2 regions of the Planococcus sp. NCCP-2050 genome follow, and region 1 is predicted to be linked to the other one. Evidence: predicted binding sites of a transcription regulator. Region 1 holds the regulator's gene; the other holds the start of a gene.
The links. The regulator NrdR, encoded in region 1, represses ribonucleotide reductase genes. The targets are predictions, from matches to a motif close to AACACNATATATNGTGTT.
Positions count from the first base shown of each region.

Region 2: a site for NrdR is predicted at 2,999-3,016, ahead of NFU07_RS00325 (vitamin B12-dependent ribonucleotide reductase). Genes of this name have one in related genera too.

Region 1 covers NZ_BRCX01000003.1:132,840-141,188, forward strand. Annotated here, with positions in the region: gene polA (DNA polymerase I) at 1-1,101, shown strand, start outside; gene mutM (bifunctional DNA-formamidopyrimidine glycosylase/DNA-(apurinic or apyrimidinic site) lyase) at 1,116-1,985, shown strand; gene coaE (dephospho-CoA kinase) at 1,996-2,601, shown strand; gene NFU07_RS12220 (glyceraldehyde-3-phosphate dehydrogenase) at 2,823-3,842, shown strand; gene speD (adenosylmethionine decarboxylase) at 4,158-4,541, shown strand; gene nrdR (transcriptional regulator NrdR) at 4,656-5,132, shown strand; gene NFU07_RS12235 (replication initiation and membrane attachment family protein) at 5,144-6,505, shown strand; gene dnaI (primosomal protein DnaI) at 6,506-7,441, shown strand; T-box leader at 7,500-7,736, shown strand; gene thrS (threonine--tRNA ligase) at 7,839-8,349, shown strand, end outside.
Region 2 covers NZ_BRCX01000001.1:61,602-69,950, forward strand. Annotated here, with positions in the region: gene gcvPB (aminomethyl-transferring glycine dehydrogenase subunit GcvPB) at 1-145, shown strand, start outside; gene NFU07_RS00310 (AAA family ATPase) at 204-1,475, opposite strand; gene NFU07_RS00315 (rhodanese-like domain-containing protein) at 1,554-1,937, opposite strand; gene NFU07_RS00320 (lipoate--protein ligase family protein) at 2,036-2,872, shown strand; gene NFU07_RS00325 (vitamin B12-dependent ribonucleotide reductase) at 3,050-5,608, shown strand; gene aroQ (type II 3-dehydroquinate dehydratase) at 5,849-6,280, shown strand; gene NFU07_RS00335 (M24 family metallopeptidase) at 6,287-7,354, shown strand; gene efp (elongation factor P) at 7,372-7,932, shown strand; gene accB (acetyl-CoA carboxylase biotin carboxyl carrier protein) at 8,162-8,349, shown strand, end outside.

The DNA of each region.
Region 1 (8,349 bases):
AAACTCGTGAAAATCGAATCGGAGATCCACAGTTTGGCTGGAGAAGAATTCAATATCAATTCACCGAAGCAATTAGGTGTGGTCCTTTTTGAAAAACTGGGGCTGCCAGTTCTTAAGAAAACAAAAACCGGCTATTCGACAGCTGCCGATGTGTTAGAGAAGCTGAATGGCCAGCATGAAATCATTTCGCATATCCTTTTATACCGCCAGCTCGGGAAAATCCTTTCTACTTATATTGAAGGGCTATTGAAAGAAATCCATGAAGACGGCAAAGTGCATACGCGCTTCCAGCAAGCCTTGACGACGACAGGGCGTTTGAGTTCCATTAATCCGAACCTCCAGAATATTCCTGTGCGTTTGGAAGAGGGACGGAAAATCCGCAAAGCCTTTATTCCTTCTTTCCCTGATTGGGTAATGGTAGCAGCCGATTATTCACAGATTGAATTGCGCGTCCTGGCTGAAATGTCGAAAGACGAGCGGCTGATCGAGGCTTTCAAAAACGACCGAGATATCCATACAACGACGGCGATGGATGTGTTCCATGTGCCGGCTGAGGAAGTGACCGGCGATATGCGCCGTGCGGCAAAAGCGGTTAACTTCGGCATTGTTTACGGCATCAGCGATTATGGCCTTTCCCAGAACTTGAACATCACCCGTAAAGAAGCCCAAGCTTTTATTGACCGGTATTTTGCAAGCTTCCCGGGAGTTAAAGGATACATGAACGATATCGTAGCGGGTGCCAAGAAAAACGGCTTCGTGACAACGCTCATGAATCGCCGGCGCTATTTGCCGGATATAACAAGCTCGAATTTCAATTTGCGCAGTTTTGCAGAACGTACAGCGATGAATACGCCGATCCAAGGCAGTGCTGCTGATATCATTAAAAAAGCGATGATTGATATGGCCGATGCCTTGGAGCGCGAAGGGCTGAAAACACGTATGTTGCTGCAAGTGCACGATGAACTGATTTTTGAAGCTCCGCCGGAAGAATTGGAAAAATTGAAGGAATTGGTACCGCAAGTAATGGAACATGCAGTAGAGCTGAATGTCCCGTTGAAAGTGGATTTTGCATTTGGCGATACATGGTACGATACAAAATAACAGGAGGCTTATGAATGCCTGAACTTCCAGAAGTTGAAGGCGTCGTCCGCCAGATCCGTCCTGCCGCAATCGGCAAGAAAATTGAAGAAGTCTTTGTTTCAGATACGATTCGGATTTCAAAGACGAGCGGCAAGGAAGCAATCATCAAACGGATGGAGACCGACATGTTCATCAGCCGTTTGTTGGGCGCACAGATCATCAGTGTAGAACGGCGCAGCAAATACATTTATTTCACGTTAAAAAAAGAAGGCGAATTTTTGCTGGTCAATCACCTTGGCATGTCCGGGGCCTGGTTTTATGTGGATAGCCTGCTGTCGATCGGCGAAGAGAAATTCCGCAAGCATGTCCATGTGGTGCTTAGCTTGAGCGACGGCAATTTATTGGCCTTCTCCGATATTCGCCGCTTTGGCGAAATGCGGGTATTAAAGGAAGAAGCGGAATTTCCTCCGCTGCTTTTAATGGCTCCGGAACCATTTGAAGAAAGTGCATTGGCGCATTTTCTTCAAATGGCCGAAAGTCCGAAATACCAGAACAAACCGATCAAAGAAGTGATCATGGACGGACAAGTGATATCAGGCTGCGGCAATATATACGCAACTGAAGCCTTGTTTAAAATGAAAATCCATCCCAATCGGGCAGCAAAGCGAATCAGCAGAACGCGTAAAGTGGAGCTGTTCCAAACGATTGTCGCGATTTTGCTTGAAAGCATCGAAGCAGGGGGAAGCACGATTTCCGACTATCGCAATGTCAACGGGGAATCTGGCAATATGCAGAACCGGTTCGGCATGTACGGCAAAAAACAATGCATGGAATGCGGCAGTATGACCAAATCTCTGCAGATTGGCGGAAGAACTTCGGTCTACTGTCCGACCTGCCAAAAGTGAGGGCAAGAAGATGATTATAGGACTGACTGGCAGTATTGCGAGTGGAAAAAGCACCGTCTCGAAAATGCTCGAAGAATTAGGGTATCCTATTATTGATGCCGATCAAGTGGCGCGTTTAGTGGTAGAGCCAGGGCAAGAGACCTTGGTGAAGATCGCTGCTTTATTCGGAGAAGGTGTGATCAAAGAAGATGGGACGATGGACCGGGCCAAAGTCGGTGAATTGATTTTCAACGACCCGGCTAGCCGCAAAAGTTTGAACGATGTTATCCATCCAGCTATCCGGCAAGAAATGCTTCGGCAGCGCAGCGAACTTCTGGAACAAGGGCATAAAACCATCATTATGGATATCCCTTTGCTGTTTGAAAGCAGGCTCCAGCATTTCGTCGATAAGATTCTGGTCGTCAGTGTTACTGAAGAAAATCAGCTGAAGCGGTTGATGGAACGGAATAGTTTGACCGAAAAAGAAGCGCGTGCGCGCATCGCTTCTCAGTTGCCAATGTCGGTGAAAGAAGAAGGGGCTGATGCCGTAATTTATAATAACGGCACGTTCGATGAAACGAAATGGCAGCTGAACCGCATCTTGGACATTTGGCGCGAGGAATTGTCAGGAGAGTAATGAGGAAACAGATATGTTTAAATTGCATCTAAGCAGCCGTTCTACGGCTCTTCTACATGCTGAAAACCACGCTATAAGCGTGAAAGATCTAAACCGGGTGCCTGTCGCCCGGCTTTTTTTATTGGGATAGATTTAAAGGTTCCATAAAACAGTAAATGTGTTATACTATATAAGAAATTAAAAATTAACAGTATGACTTATTTAAATGGGGGTCTCATAAAATGACAATTTCTATTGCGATTAACGGATTTGGCCGTATTGGCCGCATGGTTTTCAGACAGGCAATTTTAATGGATGACATTAAAATCAGTGCTGTAAACGCTGGTTACCCTGCTGAAACTCTCGCGCATCTCATTAAGTATGACACAAATCACGGCACCTTTGCGGGTGACGTCTCTTCCGAGGAAGACGCATTAATCGTTAACGGCAAACGAGTTCAACTCGTTAACGAAAGAGATCCTTTGAATCTCCCGTGGAAAGAAATGGACATCGACATCGTTATCGAAGCAACTGGAAAATTCAATTCCCGTGAAAAAGCGGCACTTCATTTAGATGCGGGAGCTCGTAAAGTCATATTGACTGCACCAGGAAAAGATGAAGACATTACCATCGTGATGGGTGTCAATGAAGACAAATTCAACGTCGACGAACATAGCATCATCTCGAATGCAAGTTGCACAACCAACTGCCTTGCGCCTGTCGCAAAAGTATTGAATGATGCATTTGGCATCGAAAATGGCCTTATGACTACCGTCCATTCTTTTACGAATGACCAGAAAAATTTAGACAATCCGCATAAAGATTTGAGACGTGCGCGTGCGTGCAGCCAGTCGATTATCCCTACTTCTACAGGCGCTGCGAAAGCGCTGTCATTAGTATTGCCGGAACTTGAAGGGAAACTTCATGGAATGGCGCTTCGTGTACCGACTCCAAACGTTTCGCTAGTGGATTTAGTCGTAGATTTAGAGCGGGATGTGACGGTGGACGAAGTGAACGAAGCCTTTATCAAAGCTTCAGAAGAAGGTTTGGATGGGATTTTGGCTTTGACAATGGAACCATTGGTATCCGTGGACTTCAACACGAACCCGAAATCTGCTGTGATTGATGGTCTTTCCACAATGGTGATCGGCAAACGAAAAGTGAAAGTTTTAGCTTGGTATGATAACGAGTGGGGCTATTCAGCCCGCGTCATCGACTTAACAAAAAAAGTGGCCGATGCATTGGTCTTCGCTGAAGCTTGATTGAAAATACCGCGTTTCTGCTTCAGAAACGCGGTATTTCTTTGTCTTTGGCCAGTCTAGGAATCACCGAAAAAAACTTGCGTTAAATTTATTGCATTTAGAACAGATACACCTTATACTAACATTCGTAGTTGAAAAATTAACTACCAGCTTCTATGTTTTCAGGAAACTTGATGAAGGCATTAGGGAGCATGTGTTTTATTCACATGACTGCTTAAAGGGTTAGGACCTCTTTGGACTAACTTTCCCCCGTGGTAGTCAACTTTGAATATTTTGAGCACGAAAACAAAATGATATCAAAGGGGGAAACGAACCATGGAAACAATGGGACGTCACGTAATTGCAGAACTTTGGCAGTGTGATTTTGACAAATTAAACGATATGGATTATATCGAACAAACTTTTGTTGATGCAGCACTGAAATCCGGAGCGGAAATTAGAGAAGTAGCTTTTCACAAATTTGCACCTCAAGGTGTAAGCGGAGTTGTAATCATTTCTGAATCGCATTTGACAATCCACAGTTTTCCGGAACACGGTTATGCAAGTGTAGATGTTTATACTTGCGGCGATCTTGATCCGACTATTGCAGCGGAGTATATCGCTAAGGCGCTTAACTCACAAGCGAGTGAAGTTACCGAATTGCCACGCGGCATGGGTCCAGTTGGTACTGGAGAAACAAAAGTTTCAGTAACTGTATAATCCATTATTTTGAAAAACATCAAGCAGGGGATAAATTCCTCTGCTTTTTCTATTTTCCCAAAGAAATTTTGTTATACTAGAAAAAACAGATAGAAAGTTTAGGGAGATGTCGAAATGAAATGTCCGGCTTGCCAGCACAATGGTACACGCGTAGTTGATTCGCGGCCAGTTGATGATATGAAGTCCATAAGAAGGCGCAGGGAATGTGAAGCTTGCGGCTATCGTTATACGACGTTCGAAAAAGTGGAAGAGATGCCGTTGATTGTTGTGAAAAAAGACGGGTCGCGTGAAGAATTTAGCCGCGAGAAAGTTCTACGAGGCTTGATCCGTGCTTGTGAAAAACGTCCAGTGCCGCTTGAAGTGCTTGAAAGCGTTGTATTCGATATTGAAAAAGACCTTCGGCGCCAGGGAAATGCTGAAGTAAAATCAGAAGAAGTCGGTGAGTTGGTCATGGACCGTTTAGCTGGCATCGATGAAGTCGCTTATGTTCGATTTGCATCGGTCTATCGCCAGTTTAAAGACATTACTGTATTTATCGATGAGTTGAAGGATTTATTAAAAAAGAGTCCGGATGATAAGAAGTCCGAGTAAGGCGGTGAATCATGACAGCTATGTATAAAGAACTCCAGCCTGCAGATTCTTTCCGAATTCTTATGCCGTATCCGTTTTCGAATTATGACCGTCAGCTGCTGACGCTCCTCTATCAGCCGCTTGTCGGTGCAGAAGCCATCGCTTTTTACTTGACGCTTTGGGCGGAAGGGGAAGAAAGCGCGGATGAAGCGACGCATTATATGTTAATGAATACGCTCGGTGTCTCCATTTCGCGGATTTTCGAATCGCGGATCCAATTGGAAGCGATCGGCTTATTGAAAACGTACCGCAAAGACCAAGAAAACCGTTCATTTGTCTACGAGCTTTGTCCGCCGCTCGATCCGAAAAGTTTTTTTGCAGATCCGCTGCTGTCCATGTTCCTTTTCAGTAAAGTGGGGGAAACGACGTACCGCAAAGTAAGAGACCGGTTTGTGGTCCATCGGGAAATCATGGAAGGCTATGCGGAAGTATCCCGGACATTTACGGATATTTTCCAGCCGGTCCATGCGAAAGCGGGCTATCCGTCCCAAACGGATAATTTGCAGGAACGCAAAAAAGGTTCTTATGAAGCTGAAGGGGAATTTGATTTTTCATTATTGCGCCAAGGTCTGTCTGAACAGTTGGTGCCGCATAAAGTGCTGACGGCGAGCATCCGGGAACTCATCGCGAAACTCGCATTCCTGTATAGCTGGGGTCCCCTCGAAATGCAGAAAGTCATTTTGCTCGCAATTGACGATGATTATAAATTGACGCTTGAGAGTTTAAAGAAAGCGGCAGCTGATTATTATAAATTGACCGTAGCTACGACGGCCCCTCAATTGGTTCAAGTGAAGAAACAGGAAGCTCCGAAAAAGGAAGCACCGAAAACAAAAGAAGATGAGTTGATCGATTACCTCGAATCGGCTTCTCCGGTTGAAGTGTTAAGAGACATTGCGAATGGCAAGGAGCCATTGCCGGCAGATGTCCAGTTGGCGAATCAACTCGTCATCCAGCACGGCATGGAGCCTGCTGTCGTCAATGTCCTCCTGCAGTATGTCCTGTTGCGGACGGATATGAAATTGACAAAGGCGTACGTTGAAAAGCTCGCGTCCCATTGGCTCCGTAAGAACGTTAAAACGGCGAAGGAAGCGATGGATCTTGCGCGTATCGAACACGAACAGTATTTGAAATGGAAATCGGAAGGATCTCCGGCAGCGAAAACGAGAAGCTCTTCTTCCAGCCGGAAACCGGTAAGGGAAGAGAAACTGCCGGAATGGTTTTATAAGAAAGACGATGTTCAGCCAGCGAAAGAGGCGGAGAACACGGAAGACCTCGAAGCGGCAAAACAAAAACTATTAGCGAAATATGCGATGAAGAAAGGTAAGGGTGATTAAATGGAACCGATCCGGGAGACCTTAAAACGTGTCGTAAATGCCCCTGCTTTTTCCGAGCGCTATAATGCGATGCGGCAGGAAGTATTGGAGCATCCAGGCGTTCAGCATTTTTTAGATGAACATTCTTCGGAAATTGATAAAAGCATCGTCGACAAAGGCATGGGCAAACTCTATGAATACATCGACCAATCCCATGACTGCAATAAATGCCCGAGCCTTGGTGCCTGCATCAACCACCTGAAAGGCTTTGAACCGAATTTGGTTCTTGAGCGCAGCAATATCGGCATTTCGTACACGCCGTGTCGCCTGAAAAACGAGCACGACAACAAACGCCGGGCGTCATCATTGATCCACAGCATGTATATGCCGAAAGAAGTCATGGAAGCGACGTTGTCCGGTTTTGAATTGGATGCGAGCCGCTTAGAAGCGTTTAATGCCGTCGATTCCTTCCTGGATGCTACCAAGGGTCCCGGGGAGCTGCCGGAAAAAGGTTTGTACATTTACGGCAAGTTCGGCATCGGCAAATCCTATTTGTTGAGTGCGGTGGCAAATGCGTTAGCCGAAAAGAACATTAAATCGGTTTTGGTGTTCGTCCCTGAATTCATGCGTGAAATGAAACAGGCAATCGGCGACCAGACCTTGCAGGAAAAAGTGGATTATGTCAAAAAGGCGGATGTCTTGATGTTGGATGATATCGGAGCAGAAGCGATGTCGAGCTGGACGCGCGATGAAGTGCTCGGCACGATTCTCCATTACCGGATGGCTGAAAAGCTGCCGACTTTCATGACATCGAATTTCAGTTATTCGGAACTTCAGCATCATTTGACGTATTCACAGCGCGGCGAAAAAGAAGATTTAAAAGCGGCGCGTGTAATGGAGCGCATACGTGCCTTGACGGCTCCGGTTATGTTGGACGGACGAAACCGACGAATTTAATCAAACAAGGTGTTGTCTTTTTAAAGTTTTCGTCGTATAGTAAAAACAATCGATACTAAATAATGCGTTGACAAGGACAAGAGTGGATTTGTACGGCTTATAGAGAGAGAAGCCCCGGCTGAAAGCTTCTTAGTACGGCAAACACACTTACCACCTTTGAGCAGCAATTGTGAAATTCTTCAGTAGCAATTGACGGTACCGGCCCGTTAGCCGATGCAGAGCTTCATTTTGAATTGGATTCGTCCGTTCAAGATAGAAGAAGGGTGGAACCACGAACTTAAGCTTCGTCCCTTTGGGATGAGGCTTTTTTTTATTGGTTTCATTTAGGGCAAACATCTTGGAAGCCGCGAACTAAGGCTAGATGTTCGGCCTAGAACATAAAAAAGGAGAGAGCAGAATGTCAGACATGATTCAATTAACATTCCCAGACGGTGCAGTAAAGGAGTTTCCAAAAGGCACAACAACTGAAGAAATTGCTCAGTCAATCAGCCCAGGCCTTCGCAAGAAAGCACTTGCTGGTAAAGTAGGCGAGCATCTGGTTGATTTGAAATCACCGATTGCAGAAGACGGCAGCATTGCGATCATCACGCCGGAATCGGATGAAGCTTTGGAAATCCTTCGCCATTCATCTGCGCACCTACTGGCACAAGCGATCAAACGCATTTACAAAGATGCGAAACTTGGAGTCGGTCCGGTCATCGAAAACGGCTTCTACTACGATATCGATACAGCAGAATCGATTTCAGCAGAAGACTTGCCGGCTATCGAAAAAGAAATGAAGAAAATCATTAACGAAAACATTGAAATCGTCCGCCATGACGTTTCGCGCGCAGAAGCTCAAAAACGCTTTGCTGCGATCGAAGATCCGTATAAATTGGAGCTTTTAGAAGCGATTCCTGAAGATGAGC
Region 2 (8,349 bases), on a different contig from region 1:
TATCGACGCGATGGTCCAAATCGCGAAAGAAGTGGAAGAAAATCCGGAAATCGTCCAAGATGCACCGCATACGACGGTCATCAAACGTTTGGATGAAACACAAGCAGCCCGCAAGCCGGTGCTCCGCTACACTAAACCAGAATAGAATAAAAACAAAACGCAAAAAAAGCCCGATGGTATCTTACCATCGGGCTTTTCTCTGTTCAAAAACCGATTGTGGTATCTTGTTCAACCCAATCATTCTGCTTGGTGCGCTTGTTTTGCTTTTGCAGTTCACGGATGCTGTTTTCGTAGTTGGAATCGCCTTCGTAATGCCAGTTCAATGCAGAAGACATATACAATTCATTCATCTGTGAAATGGAAAGCCCTTTGCTCAGTTCAGCCATATGCTCCAGCTGGGTATCGGTGAAAATCGATTTGACATCAAGTTTTTCCAGGTAGGACTTTCGCAATTGTTTATTCGGCGACGGGATTTCATAGGCCCTGTCAAAGCGTCCTGCACGGTTGATCAAGGCCGGGTCGATTTTCTCCGGATAATTGGTCGTCCCGATGATAAACAAGCCTTCGCGTGATTGTGTGCCGTCTAAGGTATTCAGGAACACGGATCGGGTGAATTCGGGCATGGAATCGATATCTTCAATGACCAGGACGGCAGGGGCTAATCGGGATACAATGCCGAAAACTTCCTGAATCGTATAGCTATTCGTATATTCCGTGATTTGCCAATAGATGACGGGTGCGTTGGTAGAGCCTGTGATGGATTTGACCAGCGTCGTTTTACCGTTGCCTGGAGCCCCGTACAATAAGATTCCCCGTTTATAAGGAACGCCGTACTCTTTGAAAAACTGGCCGCCGTCTTTGAAAAATTCGTCAATCGAGCGGAAAATATCCGTTTTCACCTTTTGTTCAAGTATGACGTCTTCTCGGGAGACAATCGCCATCTCTCCGTAATTCCGGCGCTTCACTCCTTCTTCCGTATCGACAAGGAAAGTGATATTGTTCATTAGGGCTTGGCGCACCATTTCGTTGGCGTGTTCAAGAAATGAAAAGGCATCTTCTACGGACTTGGCAAAGCATTGAAATTCTGGCCAGCTGTTTTCAGAAGATGTGAAAAAAGGTATCTGGGCGAGAGCGACCTCGTGGCTAGGAAAATAAATTAAGCGGTTTTCAAAAGTCTTCTGTATTTTAATATGGCCTTTATCAGTGGCATCAGACACGTTAGTAATTTTGCCGAGAGGTTTGGCTTCATATATATAAGAGAGCGTCTCGTGAGGCAGATCGCCATTTTCCATCATATCGAGAAGATGCGTGCTAAGCTGGTTAATGGGATCTGAGATATCGATCTGCTTCCATGGTCCATTCGAACGATCGTTTAGTATAGAAAAGATCTTTTCTGAAACAATGGAAAAAGCGGCGTAATAAGGAAGAACTTCCTGAACTTCAATCGTATTGGGAAATAGGATGGGTATTTTCATATGTAGCCTCCTGTGATCAAATGATGTCAAGCTGATTCGGTAGAAAAAAAGCCTTTCCGGGATGGAAAGGCTTTTGGATTATGATTTAGACTTGATCTTGCCGGTCCATTGCTTGAAACCGCCTTGCAATTGATATAATTGTGTATAGCCTTGTTTTTTTAGAAATAAAGCTACACGGCCGCTGCGTGCGCCATTTTGGTCGTAAAGGTATACAGGCTTATCAGCGCGGATTTCTTTGTAGCGCTGGCGCAATTGGGATTGCGGCAAGTTGCGTGCCCCTAGAATATGGCCGCCTGCGAATTCTTTCGGTTCACGGACATCAATCAGCTGCGCTTTCCGGTACCCCTCGATAAATTGCTCTTGAGTCAATGTAGTGACAGCTTTCTTGATGCGGTAATAGGAAATAACCGCAAAGATAATGACGATCAATAATACTGCTAAAATAACATACAGAAAATCCATTGTCTTGCCCCTTTCTCTTCTACTTCTATTATAAAAGAAGGAGTGACTCTTATTCAATGGCAATGTTACACTTATTAATGGATTTAGGAGGCGATCTTGTGAAATATGGACGATGGTTTTTTATAAATTCAGGGTATTGCAGCCCTTCTTATAATATGGCGCTTGATGAGGCCTTATTGAATTGGCATAGTGAAGGGTTGATTCCGCCGGTCATCCGGTTCTATGGATGGCAGCCGGCCGCCTTGTCGATCGGTTATTTTCAAAAAGCGGAAACGGAAATTGACTTAGAGCGGGTGAAAGAGCTTGGCCTTGGATTTGTCAGGCGGCCGACAGGAGGCAGGGGAGTTCTGCATGAACATGAACTGACTTATAGCATTATCGTTAGCGAGGACCATCCCGATATGCCTGAAAGCGTCACGGAAGCTTACCGGATTTTAAGCGGCGGATTGCTGGAGGGTTTTAAAAATTTGGACCTCGATGCATATTTTTCAGTCCCGGATACCGCAGAAAAACTGGCAGACCTGAAAAAGCCGAAATCCGCGGTTTGTTTTGATGCACCGAGCTGGTATGAGATGGTCGTCGAAGGGAAGAAAGTGGCAGGCAGCGCTCAAACTCGCCAAAAAGGCGTGATTTTACAGCATGGCGCCATTTTAATCGATCTGGATGCTGAGAAGTTATTGTCTTTATTCCGCTTCTCAGACGCTGAAGCCAAGGAAAAAATGCGGCTTAAAATACCGCAAAAGGCCGTATCGATCAATTCCTTGCGCAGCCATGAAGCGACGATGGACGAGTGCATCGAAGCATTTAAAGAAGGCTTTCGGTCATCTCTCGAAATTGAATTGGAACCATACATATTGACTTTGGAGCAAATGGAATATGTCAAGGGCTTAGAGAAAGAAAAATACGCATCTGATTCGTGGAATTTCAGAGTGTGAGGAGACTTTTGACTCATTTTCAAAATGGAAACCTTGCTGCATTCAGCTTTGCGCGTTTCTTAATCTTTTAACTATAATTTTGTCATTTAAAAAAGTTTCAATATCTAGTATGATGGGAAATGTAATAATACTATATATAGTGTTTGACCCCATATAATATAAAGGAGGAATTGTCAAATGGTTTCCGTTGCACAATCCCAATATACACTTGATCCAAATCTATTAAACAAGGACATTCAGCTTTTTCCGCAAGTTCATGAAATTACGTCGGACATGAAAACAACTCATAAAGGGGTTTCCCGCCTGGTCATGATTGACCGCTATTCTTTTAAGGATACTGCTAAGACAACACTCAAAGCAGGCGATTTTGTCGTGCTTACCGTTAAGGAAGATCCAAAATTCCCTGCGCGCGGCCTAGGCTATATCGTTTCAGTCGATAAGCAAGCGAATACCGCCAAAGTGTGGATTGAGGAAGATTACCGGAGTGCTATCGACAAAGAAGACGAAATCACTAGCGGCATCGTCAATCGCTCGTTGGATGTGATTGAAAAACCTTTAGAGGTTTACTACGAGCAAATCGCGAAACGCAATGCGACTGGACTCGCTTCTGTTGAACAAACAGCTGAAAAACGCCAGGAATGGTTTGAGAAATTCTACAAACAATTAGTGGATCTGAAGTTCATCCCAGCAGGCCGCGTACTTTACGGCGCAGGCGCTGATACGGATGTTACGTATTTCAACTGCTACGTAATGCCATTCGTGGCAGATTCGCGTGAAGGCATTTCCGACCACCGCAAACAAGTGATGGAAATCATGTCGAGAGGCGGAGGCGTCGGAACAAACGGTTCGACTTTGCGGCCTCGCAATACCTTGGCGCGCGGAGTTAACGGCAAATCGTCCGGATCGGTTTCATGGCTTGATGATATTGCGAAATTGACGCATTTGGTGGAGCAAGGCGGATCTCGCCGCGGAGCGCAAATGATCATGCTTGCTGATTGGCATCCGGATATTGCAGAGTTCATCATCTCAAAAATGCAGAATCCTCGCATTCTGCGCTATTTGATCGAAAATACAAATGATGAAACGATTAAAAAATTGGCTCACGAAAAATTAAAATTCAAACCGCTTAGCCAGCAGGAAGAAGCGATGTATCAAGGCATCTTGAATTACCGTGCAATTCCTGGAATGGGCGGGTTCAATGAAAAAATCATGCGCGATGCTGAAACGAAGCTGCGCGACGGCGGAACCTACTCTGTCCATAACGAAGAATTTTTGACAGGTGCAAATATTTCAGTGACGCTGACGGACGATTTCATGAAGGCAGTCGAAGAAGATGCTGATTTTGAACTTCGCTTCCCAGCAGTCGAGTCTTATTCGAAAGAAGAAATGGCCGTTTACAACGAACAATGGCACGAAGTTGGAGATGTCCGCGAATGGGAACGCTTGGGCCATAAAGTCCGTACTTACCGGACAATGAAAGCCCGCGACCTTTGGAACCTGATCAACGTCTGTGCAACTTATTCAGCAGAACCGGGCATTTTCTTTATCGATAATGCCAACGAAAAAACGAATGCCCGTGCATACGGACAAAAAGTCGTAGCTACAAATCCATGCGGCGAACAGCCGCTTGCTCCGTATTCAGTCTGCAACTTGGCAGCTGTGAACTTGGCGCAATTTGCGGATCCGAAAACAAAGCAAGTGGATTTTGAAGCGTTGAAAGAAACAGTACGCGTCGGCGTTCGCATGCAAGACAACGTAATCGACGCAACGCCTTATTTCCTTGAAGAAAACCGGGTGCAGGCTTTAGGCGAACGCCGTGTTGGCCTTGGCGTCATGGGACTTGCTGATTTACTGATCTACTGCGATAAGGAATATGGTTCTCCGGAAGGCAATGAATTAGTCGATGAAATCTTCAAGACGATTGCCATCGCAGCCTATGAACAATCAACTGAGCTTGCAGCAGAACGCGGAAGCTTCCCGTTCCTAGTCGGCAACACAGATGAAGAAACAGCTGCGCTTCGCAAAGCCTTTACTGAAACTGGCTTTATGCAAGGCATGCCGGAAGAAGTCCGCCAAGGCATCTTGGAAAACGGAATCCGGAATTCTCATTTATTGACGGTTGCGCCGACAGGGTCTACCGGAACAATGGTGGGTGTTTCAACTGGTCTGGAACCTTATTATTCATTCACATACTACCGCAGCGGCCGTCTCGGCAAGTTTATTGAAGTAAAAGCGGATATTGTCCGTGAATACTTGAAAAACAATCCGGATGCAGATGAAGAAAATCTTCCGAAAGCATTTGTTACGTCGATGGATCTAGCTCCGGAAGCGCATGCGGATGTCCAGTGCATCATCCAGCGCTGGATCGATTCGTCCATCTCGAAAACGGTCAATGCACCACGCGGCTATACAGTCGAGCAAGTGGAAGGCGTTTATGAGCGTCTCTATAAAGGCGGTGCTAAAGGCGGAACGGTGTATGTAGACGGAAGCCGTGATTCACAAGTTCTGACTTTGAAAGCGGAAGAAAACACATTTGAAGAAGATCACCAGGAAGATGTTAAAGGGAAACGTCCAATCGTCCTTATTGATACCATTCAAGATTTGCGTTCAACAAACGTGACAATCGGTTCTGAAGTAGGCGACACTTGCCCTGTCTGCCGAAAAGGGACTGTTGAAGAAATGGGTGGCTGCAATACCTGCACAAACTGCAATGCGCAGCTGAAATGCGGATTGTAAGTTCAATTCATAAATTTTCAGAAGCGGTGGCTCATGCCACCGCTTTTTTTTTTTTGCCGAATTTCATTTAAAAAATAAAAACAGATAGAATGGCATTTGCAATTATAAATGTAACTTATTACATAAGGGTATTTAAAAAATCAAAAAACGAAACAAGAAAGGAACGAAAATGGGAAGAAGTTGCTCGAATGGAGGCTTGTGATAAAATAAAAAGGGTGAGGCAGGAGAGGAGTGCTTGGAATGAAAGTTTTATGTTTGAACGGTCCGAACTTAAACCGCTTAGGCAAACGTGAAAAAGAAGCTTACGGGACATTTACACTGGCCGAGCTGGAAGCTGAATTAATGGAATTTTCCGTCCGAAACGGCATAACGTTGGATTGCCGGCAATCGAACCATGAAGGGATTCTAATCGATTGGATCCACGATGCGGCGGATGACGGGACAGAAGGAATCGTCTTAAACGCAGGGGCATATACGCACACAAGCGTTGCAATCCGGGATGCAATTGCATCAATAGAAGTACCAGTAATCGAAGTACATATTTCAAATGTTTATAAACGGGAAGAATTCCGGCACCACTCCTATATTGCACCGGTAGCTGCCGGACAGATCACAGGATTTGGAAAAGACGTATATAGACTTGGCTTGCAGGCTTTATTATTTCGAAACTAGAGGGGAATGGCGAAATTGAAATTACAAAAATTGCGCAATGAAATGGCAAAGCAAAACATCGAAGCATTATTGGTCACCAGTTCTTATAACTTACGGTACATAACAAACTTTACGGGATCTGCAGGATTGGCGCTTGTGACGAAGGAACAGGCATTTTTTATCACAGACTTCCGCTATACGGAGCAAGCATCCGAACAAGTGACGGAATTTGAAGTTGTTCAAGCAAAAACGAATCTACTCGAAGAAGCAGCTGGAAAAGCGAAAGAGCTCGGCATCAAATCGCTGGCTTTTGAACAAGATTACGTGACTTATTCTTCTTATCTTCAATATCAGGAAAAAATGGCTGCAGAATTAAAGCCAGTCAGTGGCTTGATTGAAAAAATCCGCATGATCAAAACGCCGGAAGAAGTCGAGATCTTAAAAGCTGCAGCAAAAATTGCGGATGATGCTTTTGAACATATTTGCGGTTTTATCAAAGCAGGACAAACGGAACTTGAAATTTCAAATGAACTGGAATTCTTCATGCGCAAACAAGGCGCGACGTCTTCATCATTTGATACGATTGTCGCCTCAGGCCTTCGTTCTGCATTGCCGCACGGTGTTGCGACAGACAAAGTCGTCGAACAAGGAGATATGATTACGCTTGATTACGGAGCGCTCTATAACGGCTATATTTCTGACATCACCCGTACAGTTGCGGTAGGAGAACCTTCTGAAAAAATGAAGGAAATCTACCAAATCGTCTTGGATGCACAAGTGCTTGGCGTTGAAAAAATCGGGCCGGGAATGACTGGAATTGAAGCGGATGCAATTGCGCGTGACTACATCAAGTCCAAAGGCTACGGCGAAGCATTTGGCCATTCTACGGGACATGGCATCGGGCTTGAAGTCCATGAAGGTCCTGGGTTATCATTTAAATCACAGACGGTGCTTGAGCCAGGCATGGCTGTAACAGTGGAACCGGGAATTTATCTTCCGGGAATTGGCGGAGTACGCATCGAAGATGATATACTAATTACCGAGTCAGGAAACGTACGATTAACTAACTCCACAAAAGAGCTACGCATTTTATAACAAACGGAGGAACTCAAATGATTTCAGTAAACGATTTTAAAACAGGAGTAACAATTGAAGTGGATGGCGGAATTTGGCGCGTTATGGAATTCCAGCATGTAAAACCTGGTAAAGGTGCAGCATTTGTCCGCTCGAAACTGCGTAATTTACGTACAGGCAGCGTAACGGAAAAAACGTTCCGTGCCGGCGAAAAAGTGGCAAAAGCCCAGATTGATAACCGCAAAATGCAATATCTATATGCAAATGGCGATGAGCATGCTTTCATGGATACAGAAACTTATGATCAAATCGAATTGAACGAAAAAAACATCGAGTATGAATTGAAATTCTTGCAGGAAAACATGGAAGTTCAAGTTATCCAGTTCCAAGGAGAAGTTTTGGGCGTTGAATTGCCGAACACGGTCGTATTGGAAGTTGCTGAAACTGATCCTGGCATCAAAGGCGATACAGCTAGCGGCGGATCAAAACCAGCTAAGCTTACTACTGGATTGATTGTACAAGTACCATTCTTCATCAACGAAGGCGATCATTTGATCATCAACACAACAGACTCTTCATACGTATCACGCGCACAATAAGCTTGAAAAATGTGTGGCGACCCGTGTTGCGACACTAGCAAGGTCTCTAGTTCCATTTATGCACTAGAAATATTAAGCAATGGCGCAATGGAGCTATTCTTACTAAAAAAATCCGGCCTCTTCCTATAGAGGCCTTTTTTTAAATGTCCATCAGGCTATTTCCAAACCATTCAAAAAAGTCTAAAATGGTAGAGTAGTTCATTACATACATAAAAGGGAGTTGGATACATTGAAAATTCAAGAAATCCGAGAAATCATTAAATTAGTGGATAATTCTTCAATTGATGAATTCACATATGAATCTGAAGGCACGAAAGTGAAGTTGAAGAAAAGCGGCGGCACAGTAAGCTCTTCAGCGCCTGCCCAAGTGTCGGCACCTGCAGCTGAACCGGCGGCTCAAACAGCAACCGCGCCAGT